DNA from 2 places in the Bradyrhizobium sp. BR 1433 genome. Region 2 is predicted to be linked to the other one. Evidence: riboswitches for the same ligand, from Rfam matches in the RefSeq annotation. Region 2 holds a riboswitch; the other holds the start of a gene.

Region 1 (7,390 bases), 3.7 Mb from region 2:
GCGACCGCACCCAGTGCATCACCATCATGGGCGAGCAGAGCAAGGCCGACGTGGTGTCGATGCGCGTCTCCGACGGCGACAAGGTGACGATCGAGGGCCTTTGCCTCGAGGCGCTGTACACGCCCGGCCACACCGACAATTCCTACAGCTACCTGATGGGCGACCGCGTCTTCACCGGCAACACGCTGCTGATCCGCGGCACCGGCCGCACCGACTTCCAGAACGGCAGCGCGCGGGCGCAGTACGATTCGATCTTCAACCGCCTGCTGAAGCTGCCGGAGGAGACCATGGTGTTCCCCGCGCATGACTACAAGGGCGACACCGTCTCCACCATCGGCGAGGAGAAGCGCTACAATCCGCGGCTGCAGGTCAAATCGATCGACGACTATGTCGAGCTGATGAACAACCTCAATTTGCCGAACCCGAAGCTGATGGACGTCGTGGTGCCCGCCAACATGCATGTCGGCCTGCACCAGGACGAACTCGCCAAGGAAGGCCTCTCCCTCAGCGCGCGCGACGCCATCGCGAGTCTCGGCCGCCCCGATATCCTTCTGGTCGATTTGCGCGAGAGCGGCGAGCGGGCCAAGCACGGCACGCTCGCGGGCGCGCTGCACGCGCCCTATCCGGGGATTTGCGCCACCCTGCAGCCCGGCGGCATGCTGCGCGAGGTCGCCGCCGCAACCGGCCGCCGCGTCGTGTTCTTCTGCGCCTTCGGCGAGCGCTCGGCGATGGCGGTGGCCGCCGCGAAGAAGGCGGGACTGGTTAACACCGCGCATATCGATGGCGGCATCGATGCGTGGAAGAAGGCCGGCGGTCCCGTGGTGATGGGTTAGGTCTCCCCGTCATTGCGAGCGAAGCGAAGCAATCCATCTCTCCGCTTGCTGCGGCATGGATTGCTTCGTCGCTGTCGCTCCTCGCAATGACGGTGTACCTACCGCGTCACCCGCTTCAGCTCTTCCGTCAGCCGATCCAGCGCATCCGCCAGCATCACGCCGCCGCACACGGTGAGCCGCTCCGGCAGCACGATGCGCTTGCTTTGCGGATAGAAGCGCTCCAGCGCCGGATGCAGCAGGAAGGCGCGACCGTCATCCTCGGCGCGGTCGCCGGCTTCCGACACCAGGATGAAATCCGGCCGTAGCTTTACGATCGCCTCCAGCGAAGCAAACCCGCCTGCTCCGACGCCAAGTTCGCCGGCGGCGTTGGACAGGCCGGTTGCCGCCAGCAGCGAGCTGACCAGGCTGCCGTCGCCGGGCACAAAGCCACGCCGCTCCAGCGGCAACACGCGGTAATGATGCGCGCCTGCCGCCGCCCGCGCATGCGCGATCGCCGCATCGAGGCGCGCGATCTCGGCTTCTGCGCGATCGGGATGCTGCACCACATCGCCCATCGCGCGGATCTGGTCCTTCACCTCGTCCAGCGTGCGCGGCACCGTGAATTCGACGAGGTGCAGCCCGTGGGCCTTCAACAGATCGCGGGTCGCGCGCTTGTCGAACAGGCTGACCACGACGAGGTCGGGCCTCAGCAGCAGCACGTCCTCGGCCTCGCCGGACAGGCGCGGAAAGTTTCGCGCCTTCTCCGCGGCCCAGGATTGCCAGGCATCACGCGAGAAGCGGCTGAGGCCGATAATCTGGTCCGGATCGGCCAGCGACAGCACGAGCTGGTCGCTGCAGACATTCATCGAGACGATGCGCGGTCCGGCGGCGGACGCGGCACCGGCAGAGATAAGCCACAGCAGTATCGCGACCACCGCTCCAAGATGAAGCGAAGCGAGATGGCGGCCACACTGAAAGTGCGCCCCCTCTCCCGCTTGCGGGGGAGGGTTGGGGTGGGGGTTTCGCAGCGAGTTCATATCGTGGAGAGAGCCCCCACCCGCTGCGCTCTTCGAGCGCAGCGACCTCCCCCGCAAGCGGGAGAGGTGAACTGAGCTCGTGGTGAGGACGTGGCCACATCAGACGTCCGCCCACGGCACGATGACGGCCTCGCGCTGAAATTCGGCACGATAGGCGCTGACCCGGAACACGCTGGCGAGGACCGCTTCCGACAACGCTTCAGCAGGCGCGCCCTGCGCGGCCAGCCGTCCCTCCGACAGCACCAGAACATGATCGGCGAAGCGCGCGGCGAGTCCCAGGTCATGCGTCACCACGATCACCAGCACACCGGCATCGGCGACGTTGCGCAGCTTCTGCATCACGTCGATCTGGTGGCGTGGATCGAGCGAGGCGGTCGGCTCGTCGGCGAGAATCACCGGCGCCTCCACCGCGAGCACCCGGGCCAGCGCGACGCGGCTGCGCTCGCCGCCGGAGAGTTCGGTGACGCGGCGATCGCTGAATTCAGTGACGTCGACCGCCTGCATCGCGCGCAGCACCGCCTCCATATCCGTCTGCGACATCCGCGCCGGATCGGTCGCGCCGTGCGGATAGCGGCCGAGCGCGACGATATCGCGTGCCGGCAGCGGCCAGTGCACCATGTGCCCCTGCGGCAGATAGGCGAATCGTTTCGCGCGCTCGCGCAGCGGCAGCGACGCCAGCACATCGCCGCCGATCCGGATCTCGCCGCCCGACGGAATCAGCCCGGCCAGCGCGCGCAGCAGTGTGGTCTTGCCGGCGCCGTTCGGCCCGACCAGCGCGACCAGATGGCCCGACGGCAGCGACAGCGAGACATCGTGCAGCACCTTGCGGCTGCCGAGCGAGGCATTGAGAGCGACGGCGGAGAGCAGCGTCATGCCACGCCTCCGCCGAGCGCGCGGCGCTCGCGCATGATCAGATAGAGAAAGAACGGCACGCCGATGATCGAGGTCAGCACGCCGACCTTGATGTCCGAGGTTGAAGGAATGATGCGCACCGCGATGTCGGCGGCGAGCAGCAGCGCCGAGCCGGTGAGGGCACTCGGCACCAAGAGCCGCGCCGGATCGTGACCGATCACGGGACGCATCAGATGCGGCGCAACGAGGCCGATGAAACCGATCGTGCCGGTGACCGCGACCGCGCCGCCTACGCCGAGCGCCACGCCCGTGATCACGAAAAGCCGCAACCGCCCGACGTCGACGCCAAGGCTCTGCGCCGCCTCCTCGCCGAGTGTCAGCGCGCGGAAGGCGCTCGCCTGGCTGAGCAGGATGGCGGCGCCTGCGATGATGAAGGGGAGCGCCAGCGCCACGTGCTGGAAGCTGCGGTCCTCCAACGAGCCGAGCAGCCAGAACGCGATCTCCAGCACCACGAACGGATTGCTCGAGAGATTCATCACCAGCGCGGTTGCCGCCCCCGCAAAGCTCGAGATCGCGAGCCCGGCGAGGATCAGGATCAACAGCCCGGCATTGCGGCCGGCGATCGCAAGCAGCGCGAACACCGAGCCGAAGGCGGCGATGATCGCGACCACCGGCAGCGTGTAGGAGCGCACATCGGCGAGGCCCAGCGCGATCACCAGCACCGCGCCGAACGCGGCCGATTGCGGCGCGCCGAACAGCGACGGCGAGGCCAGCGGATTGCGCAGCAGCCCTTGCAGCGCCGCACCGGACAGCCCGAGAATGCCGCCGATCGCAAATGCCAGGATGGTGCGCGGCAGGCGGATCTCGCGCACGATCACCTGCGCCACATCGCTGCCGCCGCCGAACAGCGCCTCGATCACCGCGAGCGGCGACAGCCGCACCGGCCCGACGCCGAGCGAGAGCACGCACAGCAGGACCACGAGCGCGAGCAGCGCCGCGGTGGCGCCCCACCGGCGCCGCGCCGCGACCTCGGCCGCCAAGGCAAAATCCTGCACGCTCATCGGATCCATGCTCTTACAGCGATCGTCGTGGCAGACAAGCGACACTCGACAAAAACCGTGGCCGCACGGCCATTGCCCGACTTCCGCCGGATTGACTTTGCTACCCGGCCGAACCCTAGATGAACATGACGGTTCTTTCATGAGATGAAAAGGGAATGCGGTACGGGGAAACTTCCCCAACGCCGCGGCTGCCCCCGCAACTGTATGCGGTGAATCCTTCGTCACAGGCCACTGGGAATCTCGGTCCTGGGAAGGCGACGAAGGGTAACGACCCGCGAGCCAGGAGACCTGCCGTCAGCCGTGGTCACACGCGATGCTGCCGGTCGGGGAGTACAGGCATGAGCTTCACCTGATGCCGTGAGCACGATGGTGAGACTGGTTCGCGGTGACGTGCCACTGACGTTGCCGAGGCCTTGCTTATGTTCTCCTTCCCTTTCCATCGGCGGCGCCGCGCGCTTCTGCTCGCGTCGACGATGATCGCGCCGGCGACGATGCTCGCGCCGGCATTCCTTGTCTCCGCAGCGCGGGCGCAGCAGGCACCCGCTCCCGATCAGCTGCCGGCGATCGAAGTCACCAAGCCGGGCGACCAGAACGTCACGCGCGCCAGGCCGGCCGCTGACGAAGCGCCGGCGCCGCGACGCCCGGCGCCGGGCACCTCGCAAGGCAACAATACAGGCAGCGGAGCCGGATCGGGCACGACAGGGACCGGCGTGGCCACCGGAACGGGCGGCACCGGCGGCCGCCAGCTCGCCGGCATTGTCGGCTCCTCCTCGGCCGTGATCACCGCCGACGACATCGCGCATTCGCCGGTGCAGTCGTTGCCCGAGATCCTCGCGCAGGTGCCGGGCGTGCAACTGCAAACGCCCTATGGCGGACCGAACGGCGCCAAGACGTCGGTCGACCTGCGCGGCTTCGGCGCATTCGCGACCGACAATACCCTTTTCCTGCTCAACGGCCGCCGCCTCAACGACGTCGACAAGGCCGGCTTCGACCTCACCACGATTCCGCTCGATTCGATCGAGCGCATCGAGATCACGCGCGGCAACAGCGGCGCAGTGCTCTACGGCGACAACGCGGTGGGCGGCGTCGTCAACATCATCACCAAGACCGGCGTCGGCTGCCCGCCGACAGCGATGCGCGCCGAGGCCGGATTTGGCTCGTTCAACACCCGCATGGCCGCGGTGTCCGCGGCGCTCAATTCCGGACCGTGGTCCACCTCGTTCTACGGCAACGGCATCAAGTCCGACGGCTACCGCGTCAACAATGCGCTCGACCAGCGCAACGCCGTCGGCAACATCAACTACACCACGCTGGATCTCACCGCCTTCCTGACCGTCACGGGCAGCGACCAAAAGCTCGGCCTGCCCGGCGGACGGCTGATCGATCCGTCGATCGGTGTCAACGAGTTGCTCACCGACCGCCGCGGCGCCGCGACGCCTTTCGACTATGCCAACCAGCAGACCGCCAGCGTCACCGCCGGCTTCACCAGGACGCTGATGAACGGCGTCGACCTCATCGTCGACGGTGGCTGGCGGCAGCGCGAGACGCAAAGCGGCTTCTTCGGCACGGTGCCGACCATCAGCTTCGCCTCGACCTACAATGACGCCGCGCTGCAGACCTGGTCGCTCACGCCGCGGCTCAGCGTCAAGAACGTGATGCTGGGCATGCCGTCGACAATCCTGACCGGCATCGACTATTACGATTCGACCTTCCGCGAGGCGCGCGGCGCCTATCAGGGCGTCGACCCGTTCCATATCTACAATATCGAGCAGCAGTCCGTGGCCGGCTATTGGCAACATACGCTGGGCCTGTTGCCGACGACCGACTTCGCCTACGGCGCGCGCGTGCAGAACACCAGCATCTCGGCGCGCGATCGCTACGACCCGAATGCGCCATTCGCATTCGACACCCAGGCGGCACCGCTCGACAGCAACGAGACGCAATACGCGCTGCATGTCGGCATCGAGCATCGCCTGACCGACACTTTCTCGGTGTTCGGCCGCGCGGCACGCGCATTCCGCACGCCCGATGTCGACGAACGCGTCGCGTCGGGTCCGTCATTCGACCCGCTGACCTTCGCCCCGATCCCGCAGACCTTCCAGCTCAAGACCCAGACCTCGCAGGATGTTCGAGGGCGGCTTTCGCGTCAGGACCAACCGCTTCCAGGTCCAGACCAGCGTCTATCTGATGGATCTCGAGAACGAGATCCATTTCAACCCGGTGCTGTTCTTCAACACCAACCTCGACCCCACCCGCCGCTATGGCTCGGAGACCAGTGCCTCGCTCAAGGTCAGCGACAGCGTCACCCTGCGCGGCGGCATGGCGATCACCCGTGCGGTGTTCCGCGAAGGCATCTGGGCCGGCAACGACGTGCCGCTGGTGTCGCGCTACACCGGCAATCTCGGCGTCACCTGGAATATCTGGCAGAACTATCTGGTGTTCGACGCCACGGTGCGGGCCTGGAGTTCGCGCATCATGGACAACGACCAGGCCAACACCCAGAGCCGGATTCCCGGCAACGCCACCGCCGATATCAAGCTGAGCGGGCAAGTTGACCGCTTCTTCTGGTCGCTGAGCGTGAACAACCTGTTCAACGCGCTCTATTACGACTACGCCATCGCGAGCACGTTCACCGAAGGCCGCTTCTCGGCCTATCCGCTGCCCGGCCGCACCTACATGGTAAAGGCCGGCGCGACGTTCTAGAGCATGATCCGGTGGGGCGGGTGTGACCCGCCGCACCGTCTCCGAATATTACAAACGCACCGAAACTGGGGTAGAGTTCCGGCAGCTGATTTGACCCGCGCAGGGGAAACGCATGGCCAAGGCCGGGAAGCAGACCAAGGGCGGCGCCAAGACCAAAGACAAGACCGACGACAAGTCTAAGAAGCCTCCGCCACCCGCAGCGTTGCAGGAAGACGAGTATTATGAGGATGGCGACATCGCCACGCCGAAGCTCGACCGCTACGGCAATGATGACGAGCCGTTGTGAGGCTATGCGATATCCATCCTCACGTCGTCCCGGCAAAGGCCGGGACCCATTGCCACCGGATTGGGTTGTTGAAATAGGCTGCGGCCCCAGCGATACGCAACAATCGCCAGCGATGGTTATGGGTCCCGGGTCGCGCTGCGCTTGCCCGGGACGACGCGGATGGAGCTAGTCAAAGGCTTCGTCCCCGATCTCCCTGATACGCGCACGGTCGCGCAGTAGCGCGCCGCGGGCTCGCAGCTTGCGAGCTACCCAGCCCGGCTCGTCGTCGCCAAGCAGACAATAGGTCGCAGCGGGGTCATGGGCTGCCCCCCTTCCGGATTGGTTGCCGTGCTAGGCTCGGCATGGACGCTGGATCCTTGCTTTGGGGGGCGGTGCCATGAGATTTGCGAAGGCGGTGCTCACGGTCTTCTGCATCATCGCGTCGATGTGCGAACCGTCCAATGCGCAACAGGCCCCCAGGAAAGTAGGAATCCTCGTCAACGGCAGCCCGTCGCCGCTGTTCGATTCCATCAAGAAAAACCTTCTGAGCGACTTCGCCGAGCGCGGCTATCTCGAAGGACGCGACATCGTCATCGAGCCGCGATTTGCCGAGTCGAAGCTCGAGCGCCTTCCCGGTCTCGCCTCGGAACTGGTCGGCGC
Region 2 (7,390 bases):
GGAAGGCGAGATCGCCGCGGGTCGATTTCGAGCCGGGCATGATGACGAGCTTCGCATCACCCGGGATGGCTTCGCCTGGACGCACCATCACGAGATCGACGCCGGGCTCGAGCTTCAGCGGATCGAGGTCGTCGAAATTCGCGATCCGCGACAGCGCAAGGAACGCGATCTTGCACTGGCCGGGCTTGCGCGCCTCGCCGAGCCCGAGCGCATCTTCGGCCGGAAGTTCGCCGGCGCGGACGAACCAGGGCAGCACGCCAAAGCCGCGCCAGGCGGTGCGCTCTTCGATCAAGCGGTAGCCGTCCTCGAACAACGTCGGATCGCCGCGGAACTTGTTGATGACAAAGCCCTGGATCATCGCCGCATCATCAGGGTCGATCACCGTCTTGATGCCGACCAGCTGCGCGATCACGCCGCCGCGGTCGATGTCGCCGACCAGCACCACGGGCACGTCGGCTTTGCGCGCAAAACCCATATTGGCGATATCGGACTTGCGTAAGTTGACCTCGGCGGGGCTGCCGGCGCCCTCGACCAGCACCAGATCGGCGCGCTGCTTCAGGCGCGCAAAACTCTCCAGCACCGCGCCCATCAATGATGGTTTCATGCCGGCATATTCGCGCGCGCGTGCGGTCGCGATCCGGTTGCCGTGCACGATGATCTGGGCGCCGACATCGGTCTCGGGCTTGAGCAGCACCGGGTTCATGTCGGTGTGCGGCTCGACGCCGGCGGCGAGCGCCTGCAACGCCTGAGCGCGGCCGATCTCGCCGCCGTCGACGGTCACCGCCGCGTTGTTCGACATGTTCTGCGGCTTGAACGGTAGTACGCGCAGGCCGCGTCGTCGGGCGGCACGCGCAAGGCCGGCGACGATGAGCGATTTGCCCACGTCCGAGCCGGCTCCCTGGATCATCAATGCGCGCGCCATGGTGATGTCTGTCAGAACTCGACGCCCGGCTGGGCCTTGATGCCGGAGCGGAACGGATGCTTCACCAGCGTCATCTCGGTGACGAGGTCGGCAATCTCGATCAGCTCCTCCTTGGCATTGCGCCCGGTGAGCACGACATGGGTCATCGGCGGCTTCGACGTGGTCAGGAAGTCGACGACATCTGATATCGCGAGGTAATCGTAGCGTAGCGCGATGTTGATCTCGTCGAGCACGACCATGCGCAGGCTTGGGTCTGCGATCAGCTGCCTGGCCTTTTCCCAGCCGGCTTGCGCTGCCGCGATGTCGCGGGCGCGATCCTGCGTCTCCCAGGTAAAGCCTTCGCCCATGGCGTGAAATTGACAGAGATCGCCGAAATGCCCGGTGAGCAGGCGGCGCTCGCCGGTATCCCAGGCGCCCTTGATGAACTGCACCACGGCGCAGGGAAAGCCGTGAGCCACACAGCGCACGATCATGCCGAACGCGGAGGACGATTTTCCTTTGCCGGCGCCGGTATGAACGATGATCAGGCCCTTTTCACCGCTCTTGGTCGCCATGATGCGGTCGCGGGCGGCCTTCTTTTTCGCCATCTTGTCCGCGTGGCGCGCATCCGGCGAAAGATCGGTGCCGACGGCGCCGTCTTCAGCGTCCTTTCCATCAGAAGTCATCACATTCCTTCGGCTTGACAAGTGCGAGGCTTGGACGAATGGTGGTCCTGCGTTGGTTCCTGTCCTACGACAGGCGAAGAGGGAATGCGATAGGGCTCCGCTAAATCGGGCCCGAAGCGCAGCCGCCCCCGCGACCGTCACCGGAGAGATGCCCAAGCCACTGATTCCATACGGAGTCGGGAAGGTGGGCATCGAAGGGTAAAACCTGCTCCGCAAGCCGGGAGACCTGCCAACGCAGCATGTTGTGAAACCGGCGGACGGGGTGTTCCGCGACGGGGAACGAACCTGTCCAAAATCGGTTCGTGTGCCTCATCGCTTCCCGCTGTCAATCCAGGAAGGGCGATGAGCGTTACACTTCATGTCTGCATCACCTGCCGCGCCGGCCAGACGCCGGCGGAAGGTGAGCTCGCGCCCGGTGCACGCCTGCATGCCGCGCTTGTCGAGGCGGGCGTGCCCGATGACGTCGATCTGGTTCCCGTCGCATGCCTGTCGGCCTGCAGCCAGGGTTGCTCGGTCGCGCTCAGCGCGCCGGGGCGGTGGTCCTATGTCTACGGCCGGCTGTCCGAAGCCAATGCCGCGGATGTGATCGCCGGTGCCTCCGCATATGCGGCGGCGCCCGACGGCATCGTGCCGTGGCGCAGCCGTCCGGAAATCTTCCGCAAGCAATCGCTCGCCCGCATTCCACCTCTTCCCGTCGTGCCGGAGGCCGCAGAATGACCACGCTCGCCAAAATTCCGGTCACCGTCGTGACCGGCTTTCTCGGCTCCGGCAAGACGACGTTGATCCAGCATCTGATCCGCAATGCCAACGGCAAGAAGCTCGCGGTGCTGGTCAACGAATTCGGCAGCGAAGGCGTCGACGGCGACATCCTGAAGTCGTGCGCCGACGCCAATTGTCCGGCCGAGAACATCGTCGAACTCGCCAATGGCTGCATCTGCTGCACCGTCGCCGATGATTTCATCCCGGCGATGGAGCAGTTGCTGGCGCGGAACGTGAAGCCCGATCACATCGTGATCGAAACTTCCGGGCTCGCCCTGCCGAAGCCGCTGCTGAAAGCGTTCGACTGGCCGGAGATCCGTTCGCGGATCACGGTCGACGGCGTGATCGCGCTCGCCGACGCCGAGGCCGTCGCCGCCGGCCGTTTTGCGCCTGATCCGGCCGCGGTGGATGCGCAGCGTGCGGCGGACGGCAATCTCGACCACGAGACGCCGCTGTCGGAAGTGTTCGAGGACCAGATCGCCTGTGCCGATATCGTGCTGCTGACCAAGGCGGATCTCGCCGGGGCGGAGGGGATCAAGGCAGCGAAAGCGGTGATCGCGGCCGAGATGCCGCGCGAGGTGCCGATGTTGCCTGTCGTCGACGGCACGATCGACGCGCGCGTGATCCTCGGGCTCGGGGCGGCGGCGGAAAGCGATCTCGCGGCGCGGCCGTCGCATCACGATGGCGAGGAGGAACACGAGCACGACGATTTCAATTCCGTCGTGATCGATCTTCCGGAAGTTTCGGATGTCGACGCGCTGGTCGCCTCGATCAAGGGGCTGGCGCGCGAGCAGAACGTGCTGCGCGCCAAGGGCTACATCGCGGTCGAAGGCAAGGCGATGCGGCTGCTGGTGCAATCGGTCGGCGAGCGGGTGCGGCATCAGTTCGACATGCCCTGGGGCGCCCGGGCGCGGCAGTCGAAGCTCGTCGTGATCGGCGAACATGCCGATATCGATGAAGCCGCGATCAGGGCACGGCTTGGTGTCTGATGCACGTCGTCTTCCGCGAGAGCCGCGGCCTTGAAGAGACCGCGACGCCAAGGGACCTCGGCCAGGATCCGGCCGATCTCGTGGTGTTGTCGTTTTCCGACAGCGATCTTGCTGCCTTCGCGGCCGGCTGGCGGCGCGGCCGCGCCGCATTGCCGTCGCTGCGGCTCGCCAATCTCGCGGAGCTGCGCCATCCGCTGTCGGTCGATACCTACATCGAACGGACGCTCTCGCACGCGCGCGGCATTCTGGTGCGGCTGATCGGCGGCGAGCCCTATTGGTCATACGGGCTGGCCGCGGTGCATCGGCTGGCGAAGGAGCGTGGCATCGCCCTAGTCGTGCTGCCGGCCGATGGCCGCGACGATCAGCGGCTCGACGAATTCTCGACCTTGCCGATCTCGACGCTGCGCCGCCTCAAGGTGCTGTGCGACAAAGGCGGTCCTGTTGCCGCGCAGGCCGTGATCGCGCAGCTGGCGCTGGCGTCCGGACTCTATGCCGGGCCGGTGGTCGGCGAGATCGATCTTCCCGAGATCGGCGTCTACGATTCCCGGCGCGGTGCCATCACGGCGTTGCCGGCACCGGACGGCCGGCCGCGCGTGCTGGTGACGTTTTATCGTTCCTGACCTCGCGGCCGGCGACACGGCGCCGGTCGATGCATTGATCGATGCATTGCGTGAGCGGGGCTTTGATGCTCATGGCGTGTTCGTCACCTCGCTGAAGGCGGCGGGCGTGGCCGACTGGCTGCGCGCCCAGTTCGCGCAATGCGCTCCAGCGGCCATCGTCAATGCGACCGCGTTTTCCGCGGCCGGTGACGACGGCACGACGCCGTTCGACGCTGCATCATGCCCGGTGTTCCAGGTCGCGCTGTCGACCGCGCGGCGCGAGGATTGGGCCTTGTCGCTCCGCGGGCTCTCGCCCGGCGATCTCGCGATGCATGTGGTGCTGCCGGAGGTCGACGGCCGCCTGTTCACAGGGGTCGTGAGCTTCAAATCGCCCGGTGAGCGCGATCCCGAGCTGCAATTCGCGCATCTTGCGCATCGACCGGATGCCGAGCGCGTCGCTGCAATTGCCGCACGCGTGGCCGCCTGGCATCGGCTTGCCAGCAAGCCGGCACAGGAGAAGTGGCTTGCGCTGGTGCTCTCGAACTATCCCGGCCGGCCGCATCAGATCGCGCATGCCGTCGGACTCGATGCGCTGGCGTCGGTCGGGGCGATGCTGGCTGATCTCGCGGGCGCGGGATTTGACCTTGAGCCGGTGGAGTCGCTGGGCGACATTCTTTTGCGCAGAAATTTGACGTGGAACGTCGCCGACTATCGTGCGGCGCTTTCCGGCCTTCCCGAGCTGCTGCAGGGCGATCTCAGCCGCGCATGGGGCGCGCCGGAAGATGATCCCGATTGCCGTGACGGCGCATTTCATTTCGCGGCGATCTGCTGCGGCAAATCGGTCATCGCCGTTCAGCCGGAGCGCGGTGAGGTGGGACAGCGCGACGCCGACTATCACGATCTGGCGCGCACGCCGCGCCATGCCTATGTCGCGTTCTATCTGTGGCTCAGGCGGCAGGCCATCGATGCCGTCGTCCACATCGGCGCGCACGGAACGCTGGAATGGCTGCCCGGCAAGTCGGTTGCGCTGTCGCCCGCATGCTGGCCGGAGGCGCTGATCGGCGATCTGCCTGTTGTCTATCCCTTCATCGTCAACGATCCCGGCGAGGCGGCGCAGGCCAAGCGCCGGATCGGTGCCGTGACGATCGGTCATCTGCCGCCGCCACTGGCACAGGCCGCGGTCCCCAAAGGCTTGCGCAATCTTGAGCGCTTGCTCGATGAGTATTCGACCGCCGATGGTCTCGATCCGGCGCGGCGGCAGCGCCTGATCGCTGCGATCCGCGACGAAGCGCGCATCGCCGGGCTGGAGGACGATCTCGGTCTCGCGGCGTCGGTCTCGGCGGCAGAGGCCATTCCGCAGATCGATCGTTTCGTCTGCGACCTCAAGGAAAGCCAGTTCGGCGACGGCTTGCATGTGTTCGGACGGGGCGCTTGCGGCGAGGCGGAGAGGGCGGCGCTGCGCGATGCGCTCGCGGGTCGGCGCGTGGCGCCGGGGCCGTCGGGCTCGCCCTATCGCGGACGCCGCGACGTGCTGCCGACCGGGCGCAATCTATTTGCGGTCGATCCGCGCGCGGTGCCGACGCCGTCGGCGCATGCCCAAGGCGTGAAACTGGCCGAAGAGCTGCTGCGCCGTCATTTGCAGGATCACGGCGACTGGCCGAAGGGACTCGTGGTCGATCTCTGGGGCTCCTCGACGATGCGCACCGCCGGCGAGGATTTTGCGATGGCCCTGCACCTCGCGGGCATCGCGCCGCGCTGGGATCATGGATCGGGGCGGGTGTCGGGCTATGACATTATCGCGCCTGCAGAGCTCGGCCGCCCGCGCATCGACGTCACGCTGCGGGTGTCGGGGCTGTTCCGCGACGTCTTTTCTGGGCTGGCCCAGTTGTTCGAAGCCGCGGCGGAGGCGTTGTGCGAACGCAGCGATGAGGCGGACGAGAATCCCTATCGGCAGCGCATCGCGCGCGTGTTCGGTCCTCGCCCCGGACATTATGGTGTTGGTATTTCGTCGGTCCCCGATGTCTTCACACCGGAGGCGCGCGAGGCGGCCGGCGAAGCCTGGCTGTCGGCATCGTCGTGGGCTCTCGCATCCGATGGCGAGATGCGGCCCGATCGCGCCGGCATTGAGGCGCGGCTCGCGGCTGCGGACAGTTTTGTTCACACCCAGGATCTGCCGGAGACCGATCTGCTGCTGGCGGCCGACTACGCCGCGCACGAGGCGGGCATCGCGGCGGCGGCCCGGCGCCTTGGCACGAAAGCCCCATCGCTCTATCACCTCGATGCAACGCGGCCGGATCAGCCGCATGCCCGCGCGTTGACTGAGGAAATCTCACGGGTGGTGCGGGTGCGCGCGGCCAACCCTGCCTGGATCGCGGGCATGATGCGCCATGGCTTCCGTGGTGCCGCCGAAATCACAGCGACGTTGGAGCATATGGCGGCGTTCGCCCATCTCGCCGGCGCGGTGCCGCCGCATCTGTTCGATCTCTACTACGATGCGACGCTCGGCAATGACGAGGTTCGCGGCTTCATGGCGCGCGAGAACCCGGCGGCGTTGGCTGCGATCGAAACCTGCTTCACGAGATTGCATGAAGCCTCGCTCTGGCAGACACGGCGCAATTCGATCGCGGCTGCGCTGCAGGAGTGCTCATGAGCCCGGTTGCGGTCAAGGGCTGGTGTCCAGGCGCGCTGCGGCCGATGCAGTCAGGCGATGGCCTCGTGGTGCGCATTCGCCCACGCGGCGGACGGCTGGACGCGGCGCAGGCAGCGGGAATCGCCAGGCTGTCGGCCCGATACGGCAACGGCCTGATCGACCTGACCAGTCGCGCCAATCTCCAGATTCGCGGCGTCAGCGATGAAGGCCATCCACCGTTGATCGACGGGCTCGCCGAGCTCGGCTTGCTGGACGCACGCGCGGACATCGAGGCGCAGCGCAACATTCTGGTGACGCCGTTCTGGACTGCCGCCGACGAAACGCGCTCGCTCGCGACCGAGCTTGAGCAAGGGCTTGCCGGTGCCTCGCTTGATCTTCCAACCAAGTTCGGCTTCGCAATCGATGATGGCAATCCGCGGATGCTGGCGGATGCGTCCGCCGACATCAGGATCGAGCGCGATCGCAGCCGGGGACTGCTGGTGCGGGCCGATGGCGTACCGCGCGGGCTTTCGGTCATGCGGAGCGAGGCTGTGCAGGTCGCGCTGGCGCTGGCCGAATGGTTCGTCGCCTCCGGCGGAGCCGGGGGTGAGCGGCGACGGATGGCGGCTCATCTCGCCGGCGGCGCGAGCCTGCCGCAGTCGCTTCGCGGTGATGCCGAACCCGTGGGCCAAGCGTCGAGTCCTGTGCCGGGCATCTATTCAATCGGCGCGATGGTAGGCGTCGCCTTCGGGCAGATGCCGCACCAGACGCTCAGCGACCTTGCTGCGAGCACGCAGGCTCTTCGCATGACACCGTGGCGGATGGTA

The links. Region 2 has a riboswitch for cobalamin ahead of ACSKB9_RS39430 (DUF1636 family protein). Riboswitches for the same ligand answer to the same signal wherever they lie in the genome.
Region 1: another riboswitch for cobalamin. It lies ahead of ACSKB9_RS21990 (TonB-dependent receptor); the one in region 2 lies ahead of ACSKB9_RS39430 (DUF1636 family protein).

Annotation. Positions count from the first base shown of each region.
Region 1 covers NZ_JBPUGG010000001.1:4,510,275-4,517,664, forward strand. Annotated here, with positions in the region: gene ACSKB9_RS21970 (MBL fold metallo-hydrolase) at 1-833, shown strand, start outside; gene ACSKB9_RS21975 (ABC transporter substrate-binding protein) at 932-1,678, opposite strand; gene ACSKB9_RS21980 (ABC transporter ATP-binding protein) at 1,949-2,722, opposite strand; gene ACSKB9_RS21985 (FecCD family ABC transporter permease) at 2,719-3,762, opposite strand; cobalamin riboswitch at 3,875-4,072, shown strand; partial or broken gene ACSKB9_RS21990 (TonB-dependent receptor) at 4,182-6,465, shown strand; gene ACSKB9_RS21995 (hypothetical protein) at 6,578-6,751, shown strand; gene ACSKB9_RS22000 (ABC transporter substrate-binding protein) at 7,128-7,390, shown strand, end outside.
Region 2 covers NZ_JBPUGG010000001.1:8,221,933-8,229,322, forward strand. Annotated here, with positions in the region: gene ACSKB9_RS39420 (cobyric acid synthase) at 1-922, opposite strand, end outside; gene cobO (cob(I)yrinic acid a,c-diamide adenosyltransferase) at 934-1,587, opposite strand; cobalamin riboswitch at 1,624-1,835, shown strand; gene ACSKB9_RS39430 (DUF1636 family protein) at 1,930-2,304, shown strand; gene cobW (cobalamin biosynthesis protein CobW) at 2,301-3,335, shown strand; partial or broken gene cobN (cobaltochelatase subunit CobN) at 3,335-6,584, shown strand; gene cobG (precorrin-3B synthase) at 6,629-7,390, shown strand, end outside.